Regions from separate parts of the Hydrogenophaga sp. L99 genome, predicted to be linked through region 1. Evidence: predicted binding sites of a transcription regulator. Region 1 holds the regulator's gene; each other region holds the start of a gene.
The links. The regulator NrdR, encoded in region 1, represses ribonucleotide reductase genes. The targets are predictions, from matches to a motif close to CACNANATNTNGTG.
Positions count from the first base shown of each region.

Region 2: the regulator NrdR is predicted to act here: its motif matches at 1,692-1,705, upstream of AC4QBL_RS00930 (ribonucleoside-diphosphate reductase subunit alpha).
Region 3: the regulator NrdR is predicted to act here: its motif matches at 1,948-1,961, upstream of AC4QBL_RS18920 (ribonucleoside triphosphate reductase).

Region 1 is NZ_CM178972.1:1,935,773-1,939,257, forward strand. Features, by position in the region: gene glyA (serine hydroxymethyltransferase) at 263-1,507, shown strand; gene nrdR (transcriptional regulator NrdR) at 1,539-1,988, shown strand; gene AC4QBL_RS09220 (GspH/FimT family pseudopilin) at 2,061-2,567, opposite strand; gene AC4QBL_RS09225 (hypothetical protein) at 2,551-2,727, shown strand; gene AC4QBL_RS09230 (type IV pilin protein) at 3,004-3,417, shown strand; gene AC4QBL_RS09235 (GspH/FimT family pseudopilin) at 3,414-3,485, shown strand, end outside.
Region 2 is NZ_CM178972.1:215,068-218,552, reverse strand. Features, by position in the region: gene AC4QBL_RS00940 (sigma-54-dependent transcriptional regulator) at 1-823, shown strand, start outside; gene ampD (1,6-anhydro-N-acetylmuramyl-L-alanine amidase AmpD) at 813-1,433, shown strand; gene AC4QBL_RS00930 (ribonucleoside-diphosphate reductase subunit alpha) at 1,896-3,485, shown strand, end outside.
Region 3 is NZ_CM178972.1:3,948,147-3,951,631, reverse strand. Features, by position in the region: gene AC4QBL_RS18920 (ribonucleoside triphosphate reductase) at 1-1,923, opposite strand, end outside; gene AC4QBL_RS18915 (acyl-CoA dehydrogenase family protein) at 2,122-3,417, shown strand.

The DNA of each region.
Region 1 (3,485 bases):
CCGAGCCCAGCGCCGGGATACAGTTGCTCGGCTAAACTACCCAAGTACGCAACTGGCGATAGGCGCAAAGCTCTGCTGAAATTCAGACGGGCTTGAAGCGCTGACGTGGCCCCCCTGCCCCATCACACTTTGGCGGCCGGGACAACCACTGGGAAGCGTACCGCCCCACGGCCAAACACCGCACGGGCGATCAGCCGTTCGCCTGGGCAGCCCCTGTCTTTGTCACCACCGCGCAGGGTTCCACGTCACTAGGACTGCCAATATGTACGACCGCAACATTCTGATTGAACAAACCGACCCCGAGCTGTTTGCCGCGATCCAGCAGGAAAATGCCCGCCAAGAGCACCACATTGAGCTGATTGCGAGTGAAAACTACGCCTCGCCCGCCGTGATGGCCGCGCAAGGCACCCAGCTCACCAACAAATACGCCGAAGGCTACCCTGGCAAGCGCTACTACGGCGGCTGCGAATACGTGGACATCGCCGAACAGCTGGCCATTGACCGCGTCAAGCAAATCTTTGGTGCCGATGCTGCCAACGTGCAGCCGCATTGCGGCGCCTCGGCCAACGAAGCGGTTTTTCTGGCATTCCTGAAGCCCGGCGACACGATCATGGGCATGAGCCTGGCCGAAGGCGGCCACCTCACCCACGGCATGCCACTGAACATGAGCGGCAAGTGGTTCAACGTGGTCAGCTACGGTCTGGACGCCTTTGAGGCCATCGACTACGACGCGATGGAGCGCAAGGCCCACGAGTCCAAGCCCAAGCTCATCATCGCCGGCGCATCGGCCTACAGCCTGCGCATCGATTTTGAACGCTTCGCCAAGGTGGCCAAAGACGTGGGCGCCATCTTTATGGTCGACATGGCCCACTACGCCGGGCTGATTGCGGCAGGCGTGTACCCCAACCCCGTGCCGTTTGCCGACGTGGTCACCTCCACCACCCACAAGAGCCTGCGCGGACCCCGCGGCGGCATCATCCTGATGAAGGCCCAGCACGAAAAAGCGATCAACAGCGCCATCTTCCCCGGCCTGCAAGGTGGCCCGCTGATGCATGTGATCGCCGCCAAGGCGGTGGCCTTCAAGGAAGCCCTTGCGCCTGAATTCAAGGCCTACCAGCAGCAAGTGCTGACAAACGCACGCATCGTCGCCGAAACCCTCACATCGCGCGGCCTGCGCATCGTGAGTGGGCGCACCGAAAGCCACGTCATGCTGGTCGACTTGCGCGCCAAAGGCATCACCGGCAAAGAAGCTGAAGCCGTGCTGGGCAGCGCCCACATGACCATCAACAAAAATGCCATCCCGAACGACCCGGAAAAACCCATGGTGACCAGCGGCGTGCGCATTGGCACACCCGCCATGACCACGCGCGGCTTCAAGGACGAGGAAGCGCGCCTGACCGCCCACCTGATTGCCGACGTGCTGGACAACCCACGCGACCCGGCCAACATCGACGCCGTGCGCGCCAAAGTGAACGCGCTGACCGCGCGCTTCCCGGTCTACAAGTGAAGAACGGCCGCCTAACGAAGGTATTCATCCGATGAAATGCCCGTTTTGCGGCCATCTTGAAACCCAGGTGGTGGAAACCCGCATCTCGGAAGATGCGGACTTCATCCGCCGCCGTCGCCAATGCGGCCATTGCGAAAAACGCTTCACCACCTACGAACGGCCCGAAGTCAGCTTCCCGGCCGTGGTGAAAAAAGACGGCCGGCGCGTCGACTACGTACCGGCCAAACTGCGCGCCTCCTTCTCCCTGGCCTTGCGCAAGCGCCCGGTCAGCACCGAGCAGGTGGACGCCGCCATCGAACGCATCGAAGAAAAACTGCTCAACCTGGGCGCCCGTGAAGTGCCCGCCACACGCTTGGGCGAAATGGTCATGCGCGAGCTGAAAAAGCTCGACAAAGTGGCTTACATCCGCTTTGCAAGCGTGTACCGAAGCTTCGAAGACATCGACGATTTTCGGGCGCTGGTGGACGAAGTCAGAAAGTAAGCACCCGCACGGTGCTCAACCACCGGAAGGCGATGGTGGCACGGGCAACCGGGGTCCAGGGGCGCCCCGCCGTCATGAGCAGGATGGCACCGTGACCCTGACCGTCCTCGGTCGCCCCACACTGTTGATGATGATCCTTGAAGACACGGACGCCACTTCCGTTTTGCGACAGATGGAGATGGTGCCCGCCTGAAAAGCGCCACTCACCAGATGAGTCGAGCCGGCGCCGGAGTAGGAAACAAACCTCGCCACCGGTGTATTGCCTGAAATCGACCAGTTGTCGGGCATGGCCGGCTCCATCAGCAACAACGCTTCACCCGCATCGCGTTGCACATTGTTGTTTCGATCCGCGAATACGATCCATCCTTGGGACCAATTGCCGACTGCAGCACACGTCACCCCATCCGACGATTTGCAGATAGCCACCCGGGAATTTCGCTTGATGGCCTCACTTCTGGCGAAAAACAAGGCCGCCAAAAATTTGTTGGAGTACGCCGAGAGACGGGTGCCATGGCCGAAACTGGCCATTCCAGGCATGGCCACGGCCACCAGGACAGCCAGTATGGCGATGACCACCATGGATTCAACCAAAGTGAATCCAGAGCACTTGCAGCTCTTCATCTCTCTCCCCTATGGCGCGTTTTTATCTGGACACGAGACCCCCTTCCTCAAAAACCAGTGCCAGAAAATAAAAGCCAGCAGGAGCACCTGCGCACTATTTGTGGCCAGCGCCTGTTGACACAACGGCGTATTGCAGAAGGGACGTGCAAGTATGCGATTCGCATGACCTGCCCGCGCGCTGGCCGCTGGCGGAACATCCCTCAGTGAAGGGATGCGCCGGTCAGCATTTAGGTGCCGGGGGTGCAATGGGTCACAATCCGCGGCAGCCTGAAACACAGGCAATTTGTCACACAGCGCACCGTCGGACCAGACGGCCAAGCCGCTCATCCGCAAAGGCACAAGCCCCTTCCCCTTCGCCCGCTACGATGCAGTTCAGTAAACCCACCGTCTTTCCATGAACATCCAGCGCATCAGCCTTTACCGCGGCTTCACCCTGATAGAGATGATGATCACGGTCGCGGTCATCGGTATCCTGGCCTCCATTGCGTTGCCCAGCTACCAGGATTACGTGCGCAAAGCCCGTCGCGCCGATGCACAGGCCTTCATGTACGAGGTGGCCTCACGCCAGCAACACTATCTGGTGGACCGGCGTCTGTACGCAGACGATCTGGTCACATTGGGTTTGGCAGTGCCTGCCTCCGTCAGCGTGCATTACGACATCACTTTGCCCACCGTGGTCAACAACATCCAGCCAATGGGGTTTGTGTTGCAGGCCGCCCCAAAGGCCGGACAAGCGAATGATCCATGTGGCACGCTGACCCTCAACGCACAGGGCACCAAAGGTGCCAGCAAAGGGGGTTGCTGGTGAACAAAGGGGCAGCTCTGGGCCATGTGGGCAGCCGTCGGCAACACGCCGGTTTCACCCTGATTGAAGCC
Region 2 (3,485 bases), 1.7 Mb from region 1:
AAACCTCATCGAGTCCGAGTTCTTCGGCTCCCGCAAAGGCGCCTTCACCGGCGCCACCCAAGACCGTGAAGGCTACTTCCAGGCGGCCAAGGGCGGCACCCTGTTTCTGGACGAAATTGGCGACTTGCCCCTGGCCATGCAAGCCAAGCTGCTGCGCGTCATTCAGGAACGGCGGGTGCGCTCGCTCGGCGGCGTGCAAGAAGAAGCCGTCGACGTGCGGCTGGTCAGCGCCACCCACCGCGATCTGGCCGCCCTGGTGCACAGTGGCGATTTCCGCCAAGACCTTTTTTACCGCCTCAACGTGATCGAGCTACGCACACCCGCCCTGCGCGAGCGGCGCGAAGACCTGCCCGAGCTCGCCCACGCGCTCTTGCAACGCATATGCACCGAGTCGGGGTTGCCGGTGCCAGCACTCTCCCCAGAGGCGCTGGCGTGGCTGCAGTCGCGCGAACTGCCCGGCAACGTGCGCGAGCTTGAAAACCTGCTGCAGCGGGCCATGGCGCTCAGCAGCGGCGAGACCCTGGAGCCCAGCGATTTCGGCGACGCCGAACAGCGCGCAGCACACGCCGAGCCCGCGCCTGCCGCTATAGCCACGCCCACGGCGGCGCCAGACAGCCCCGCCGAGATCCCGCGCGACCTGCAAACCTACCTGGACGATCAGGAGCGCCAGGTGTTGCTCAAGGCCCTCAAAGAAGCCGACTTCAACCGCACCGCCGCCGCCGCCCGGCTGGGGCTCAACTTGCGGCAGATGCGCTACCGCATCCAGCGCCTGGGCATCGCCATGCCTTCAGACGCCGAACCCGACGACAGCGATGCCAGCTGACCGCACCGACCCGCCAGCGCCCTCGCAGTGGCAGGCCGGCTGGCTCCAGGCGGCCCGGGCCTGCCCTTCCCCCAACTTCGGGCCGCGCCCGCCGGGCGCCAGCATCGACCTGGTGGTGATCCATTCCATCAGCCTGCCTCCGGGGCAATATGGGGGACCCGAGGTGGAACAGCTGTTCACCAACCGGCTCGACTGGACGGCGCATCCTTACTTTGAACAGATTCGAGGCATGGAAGTGTCCGCGCATTTTTTCATTCGGCGCGACGGCGAGCTGGTGCAGTTTGTCGACGCCGATGCGCGGGCGTGGCACGCTGGCATCTCTTGCTGGCGGGGTCGCAACCAGTGCAACGACGACTCGATTGGCATTGAACTCGAAGGTCTGGAAGGCAAACGCTTCGAAGCCCCTCAATACGCCACCCTGGTGCAGTTGTGCGCGCGATTGGGCGAACGCTACCCCATCGCGCACATTGCGGGCCACGAACACATCGCGCCGGGCCGCAAACAAGACCCGGGCCCGGGGTTCGACTGGGCTGAACTGCAAACCCGGCTCGGCTGGTCGGCCGATTGTTTCCCCGAAGACACAATTTTTTCACGCCCGCGCAACGCTTGAAACCAGCCAGTTTTCGGGGCCATGGCCACGCCGCTTCGCTTGATTTGACGGGGGTTTCAGCCGCAAACCGGCCGGAAACCACCGCCGATGTTGACCAAAATAGAGCCGAGGCAGAGAACGCCAGCGTGTGTGCGGCGTGGCGCGGGGCCGGCCCATGGGCACACAGGGATGTCTTTTTTTACCAGACGAAAAGCGCAGCGTGCTTCGCCACGAAAATTCCCACAAACACTACCGGTAGTGGCTTGAACAGCCCCGACACACCAGATATAGTGTGCGCTGCGCTTTCGCAGTGACCGCGCATTTCTCACCGGCAAGACCCGCTGCGACGCGCCAACACCGCTGTTCGTGCGCCACGCGGCACCGTCTCAACCGATTTTGACCCCGGTCACTGCCCACCGAAGTCCGGCCGCCCACCTGCGCACCAGGTTGGACAAGCCCAACACAACAATCGAAAGAGGAACCATGCAGACTGCCCCATCCACCGCCCCCATGTTCACCGCAACCGCCCCGTCTGGCGCCGGTGCCGCCAGCGCTGTGTCCCTGGCCTCATCCAGCGCGGTTTTCGCCAACTACCAGATCATCCGACGCAACGGCGCGGTGGTGCCGTTTGAGCCCAGCAAAATCGCGGTGGCGTTGATGAAAGCCTTTCTGGCTGTGCACGGCACCCAGGGCGCTGCGTCTGCCAGCGTGCGCGAAACGGTGGACGGTCTGACGCAAAACGTGGTGCGTGCGCTGATGCGCTCGCGTCCGGGGGGCGGCACCTTCCACATTGAAGACGTGCAGGACCATGTGGAACTGGGCCTCATGCGCAGCGGCCACCACGAAGTCGCCCGCGCTTACGTGCTGTACCGCGAGCGCCGCACCCAGGAACGCGCCCACCAGGCAGAAGCGAGCCAGCCAGCCGAGGCCCTGCTGCACGTCACGGACGGCGGTCAACGCGTGCCGCTCGACCTGAACCGCCTGCAGCACCTGATCGAAGACGCCTGCAAGGGTCTGGGCAAAGACGTCAAGGCCGACCCCATCGTCGCCGAGACCAAACGCAACCTGTACGACGGCGTGCCCATCGAAGAGGTCTACAAAGCGTCCATCCTGGCGGCGCGCACCCTGATCGAGAAAGACCCGGACTACACCTACGCCACCGCGCGCCTGCTGCTGCACACCATTGTCAAGGAAGTGATTGGCGAAGAAGTGCCGTCCAGCGAAATGGGTGCGCGCTACGCCGACTACTTCCCCCAGTTCATCAAAAAGGGCGTTCAGAACGACCTGCTGGACGAACGCCTGCAACAGTTCGACCTGGCCCGCCTGGGCGCCGCGCTCAAGCCCGAGCGCGACCTGCAGTTTGATTACCTCGGCCTGCAGACGCTGTACGACCGCTACTTCCTGCACGTGCGCAAGAGCCGCATCGAGCTGCCGCAGGCTTTCTTCATGCGCGTGGCCATGGGCCTGTCGCTCAATGAGATTGACCGCGAAGCCCGCGCGATCGAGTTCTACGAAGTGCTGTCGTCGTTCGACTTCATGTCGTCCACGCCCACGCTGTTCAACAGCGGCACGCTGCGTTCGCAGCTCTCCAGCTGCTACCTGACCACCGTGCCCGACGACCTCGACGGCATCTACGAATCGATCAAGGAAAACGCGCTGCTGTCCAAGTTTGCCGGCGGCCTGGGCAACGACTGGACCCGTGTGCGTGCGCTGGGCAGCCACATCAAGGGCACCAACGGCGAATCACAAGGTGTGGTGCCGTTCCTGAAAGTGGTGAACGACACCGCCGTGGCGGTCAACCAGGGTGGCAAGCGCAAGGGCGCGGTCTGCACCTACCTGGAAACCTGGCACCTGGACATTGAAGAGTTCCTGGAGCTGCGCAAGAACACCGGCGACGACCGCCGCCGCACGCACGACATGAACACGGCCAACTGGATCCCCGACCTGTTTATGAAGCGCGTGATGGAAAAGGGCGACTGGACCCTGTTTTCACCGAACAACGTGCCCGACCTGCACGACCTGTTTGGTGCCGACTTTGAGCGCGCCTATGTCGCCTACGAAGCCAAGGCCGAG
Region 3 (3,485 bases), 2.0 Mb from region 1:
GGAGAAGGTGGGGGTGACGGTGATGTAGGGCAGGCGGAAGTTCGTCAGCGCGCGCTGCACCAGCGCGCGGCAGGCCTCGCCGCTGGTCAGGCGTTCACCCATGTACAGGTGCAGCACGGTGCCGCCGGTGTACTTGCGCTGCAGCGGGGCCTGGCGCTCCAGCGCCTCGAACGGGTCGTCGGTGAAGCCCACGGGCAGCTGCGAAGAGTTGGTGTAGTAGGGCTGCTCGGGCGTGCCGGCCTGCAGGATCGCGGGCCAGCGCTTGCGGTCTTCGCGGGCGAAGCGGTAGGTGGTGCCCTCCGCGGGCGTGGCCTCCAGGTTGTACAGGTGGCCGGTCTCCTCCTGGAAGGCCACGATGCGTTCGCGCACGTGGTCGAGGAAGCGCAGCGCGAAGGCGTGGCCGTCGTCGGTGGTGATGTCGTGCGCGTCGCCGGTGAAGTTGCGCACCATCTCGTTGATGCCGTTCACGCCCAGGGTGCTGAAGTGGTTGCGCAGCGTGCCCAGGTAGCGTTTGGTGTACGGGAACAGGCCCTGGTCCATCAGGCGCTGGATCAGCTTGCGCTTGGTCTCCAGGCTCTGTTGGCCCAACGCCAGCAGGCGGTCGAGCGCGGCCAGCAGGCCGGCCTCGTCGCCCGCGTGCACATGCCCCAGGCGCGCGCAGTTCACCGTGACCACGCCCAGGCTGCCGGTCTGCTCGGCGCTGCCGAACAGGCCGTTGCCGCGCTTGAGCAGCTCGCGCAGATCAAGCTGCAGGCGACAGCACATGGAGCGCACCATGTTCGGCTGCAGCTCGGAGTTGATGAAGTTCTGGAAGTACGGCAGGCCGTACTTGGCCGTCATGTCGAACAGGCGCCGCGCGTTCTCGCTCTCCCAGGGGAAATCGGGCGTGATGTTGTAGGTGGGGATGGGGAAGGTGAAGACCCGCCCCTTGGCGTCGCCCTCGGTCATCACCTCGATGTAGGCGCGGTTGATCAGGTCCATCTCGGCCTGCAGATCGCCGTAGCAGAACGGCATTTCCTGCCCGGCGATCACCGGCACCTGCTCGCGCAGGTCGTCGGGGCAGACCCAGTCGAAGGTGAGGTTGGTGAAGGGCGTCTGCGTGCCCCAGCGCGAGGGCACGTTGAGGTTGTAGATCAGCTCCTGGATGCACTGGCGCACGGCCGCGTAATCCATGCCGTCCTGGCGCACATAGGGCGCCATGTAGGTGTCGAACGACGAGAAGGCCTGCGCGCCGGCCCACTCGTTCTGCAGCGTGCCCAGGAAGTTCACGATCTGCCCCACGGCCGAGGACATGTGTTTCGGCGGCCCCGACTCCACCTTGCCCGGCACGCCGTTGAGGCCTTCGTTGAGCAGGGTGCGCAACGACCAGCCCGCGCAGTAGCCGCTGAGCATGTCGAGGTCGTGGATGTGGAGGTCGCCCTCGCGGTGCGCCTGCCCGATCTCGGGCGTGTAGACGTGCGAAAGCCAGTAGTTGGCCGTGACCTTGCCGGCCACGTTCAGGATCAGCCCGCCCAGCGAATAACCCTGGTTGGCGTTGGCGTTCACGCGCCAGTCGGCGCGCGTGAGGTACTCGTTGATCGACGATTCCACATCCACCAGCGTCTGCTGGTCGGCGCGCAGCGTGGCGTGCTGCTCGCGGTAGACGATGTAGGCGCGCGCGGTCTGGAGGTGGTTGGCCGCGATCAGCGTCTGTTCGACCACGTCCTGGATCGGCTCGATGCCGGGCGGCGCACCCTTGAAGCGGTGGATCAGCACCTTGACCACCTGGGCACACAACAGCGCGGCTTCGGCGCCGTCGAACTCGCCGCTGGCCTGGCCGGCCCGCGCCAGCGCGGACCGGATCTTGTCGGCATCGAAGGCCTCGCGCAGGCCCGAACGCTTGATCACCTCCCTTGGAAGACTGACCACCATCGCATCTTTCATAGCTCTCGCCTCCTGGATCAAAAACACTACCTATGGTGTTCAAGATACCCGCCAGACACCATAGGTAGTTTGATTTGACGCAAGGTCGACGCAGCTTCCAACGCCGTTTCAGGCCTTTCACCGGCTTGATCTGCGTCAACCGGGTGCGGCTGTCACGCGCGTTCTGACAGGACCGCGCTGAGCCTGAAGAATCCCGGCATGGACTTCGATCACAGCCCCCGGGCGCAGGCGCTCCAGCAGCAGCTGGAGACCTTCATGCACACCTACCTGCTGCCGCACAACGCGGCCTGGCACCAGGCGGTGCAGCAGGGGGACTACCCGCCACCCTTCCTCGAAGACCTGAAGACCCTGGCGCGCGAGGAAGGGCTGTGGAACCTGTTCCTGCCCGGGCTGCGCGAAGACGAGCCCGGCACCCGGCTGGGCAACCTCGACTACGCGCCGCTGGCCGAGGCCATGGGCCAACTGCACTGGGCGGCCGAGGTGTTCAACTGCAGCGCGCCCGACACCGGCAACATGGAGCTGCTGCACCGCTTCGCCACATCCGCGCAGCGCACGCAGTGGCTCACGCCGCTGCTCCATGGAACGGTCCGATCCGCCTTCGCCATGTCCGAACCCGACGTGGCCTCGTCGGACCCGACCAACCTGCAGACCACGGTGCGGCGCGAGGGCGACGACCTCGTGCTCAACGGCCGCAAGTGGTTCATCACCGGCGTGGCGCACCCGCATTGCAGGCTGTTGATCGTGATGGCGCGCAACGCGCCCGATCACAGCGCCGCGGCCGAGACCCGGCACCACCAGCACAGCATGGTGCTGGTGCCGCTGGACACGCCGGGCGTGGACGTGGTGCGCAACATCAGCGTGGTGCACCACCACGCGCCCGAGGGGCATGGCGAGATCGTGTTCCGCCAAGTGCGCGTGCCGGCCGACCACCTGCTCGGCGGCTGGGGCGAAGGCTTTGCGATGGCGCAGGCTCGGCTGGGGCCGGGCCGCGTGCACCACTGCATGCGCACCATCGGCCAGTGCGAGCTGGCGCTGGCACTCGCCACCGAACGCGCGCTGGAGCGCCAGACCTTCGGCAAATACCTGGCGGACTACGCCAACGTCCAGGAGTGGATCGCACGGTCGCGCATCGAGATCGACCAGGCGCGCCTGCTGGTGCTGCGCTGCGCCTGGCTGCTCGACCACCCGGAGCGCACCGAGCCCGCGGCCTTGCGCGCGCAGGTGGCCGCGATCAAGGTGGTGGCCGCGGGCCTGCAGACCCGCGTGGTGGACCGCGCGATGCAGATCTTCGGTGCCATGGGCCTCTCGCCCGACACGCCGCTGGCGCAGTTCTGGACCTGGGGCCGCGCCCTGCACCTGCTCGACGGGCCCGACGAAGTCCACCTGCGCAGCGTGGCGCGCCACGAACTGGAGCGGGCACGCGCGCGCATGGGCGCGTCTTCAGCCTACTTCACCACGCCCGAGCAGATGCGCACACCGCCGCACCTTCGTTAGCCGCCCCTGCTTTTCGCGGATCGTCAACCCGTGACCTCGTGACCGGGACGGCAGCCGATCCAACAGAA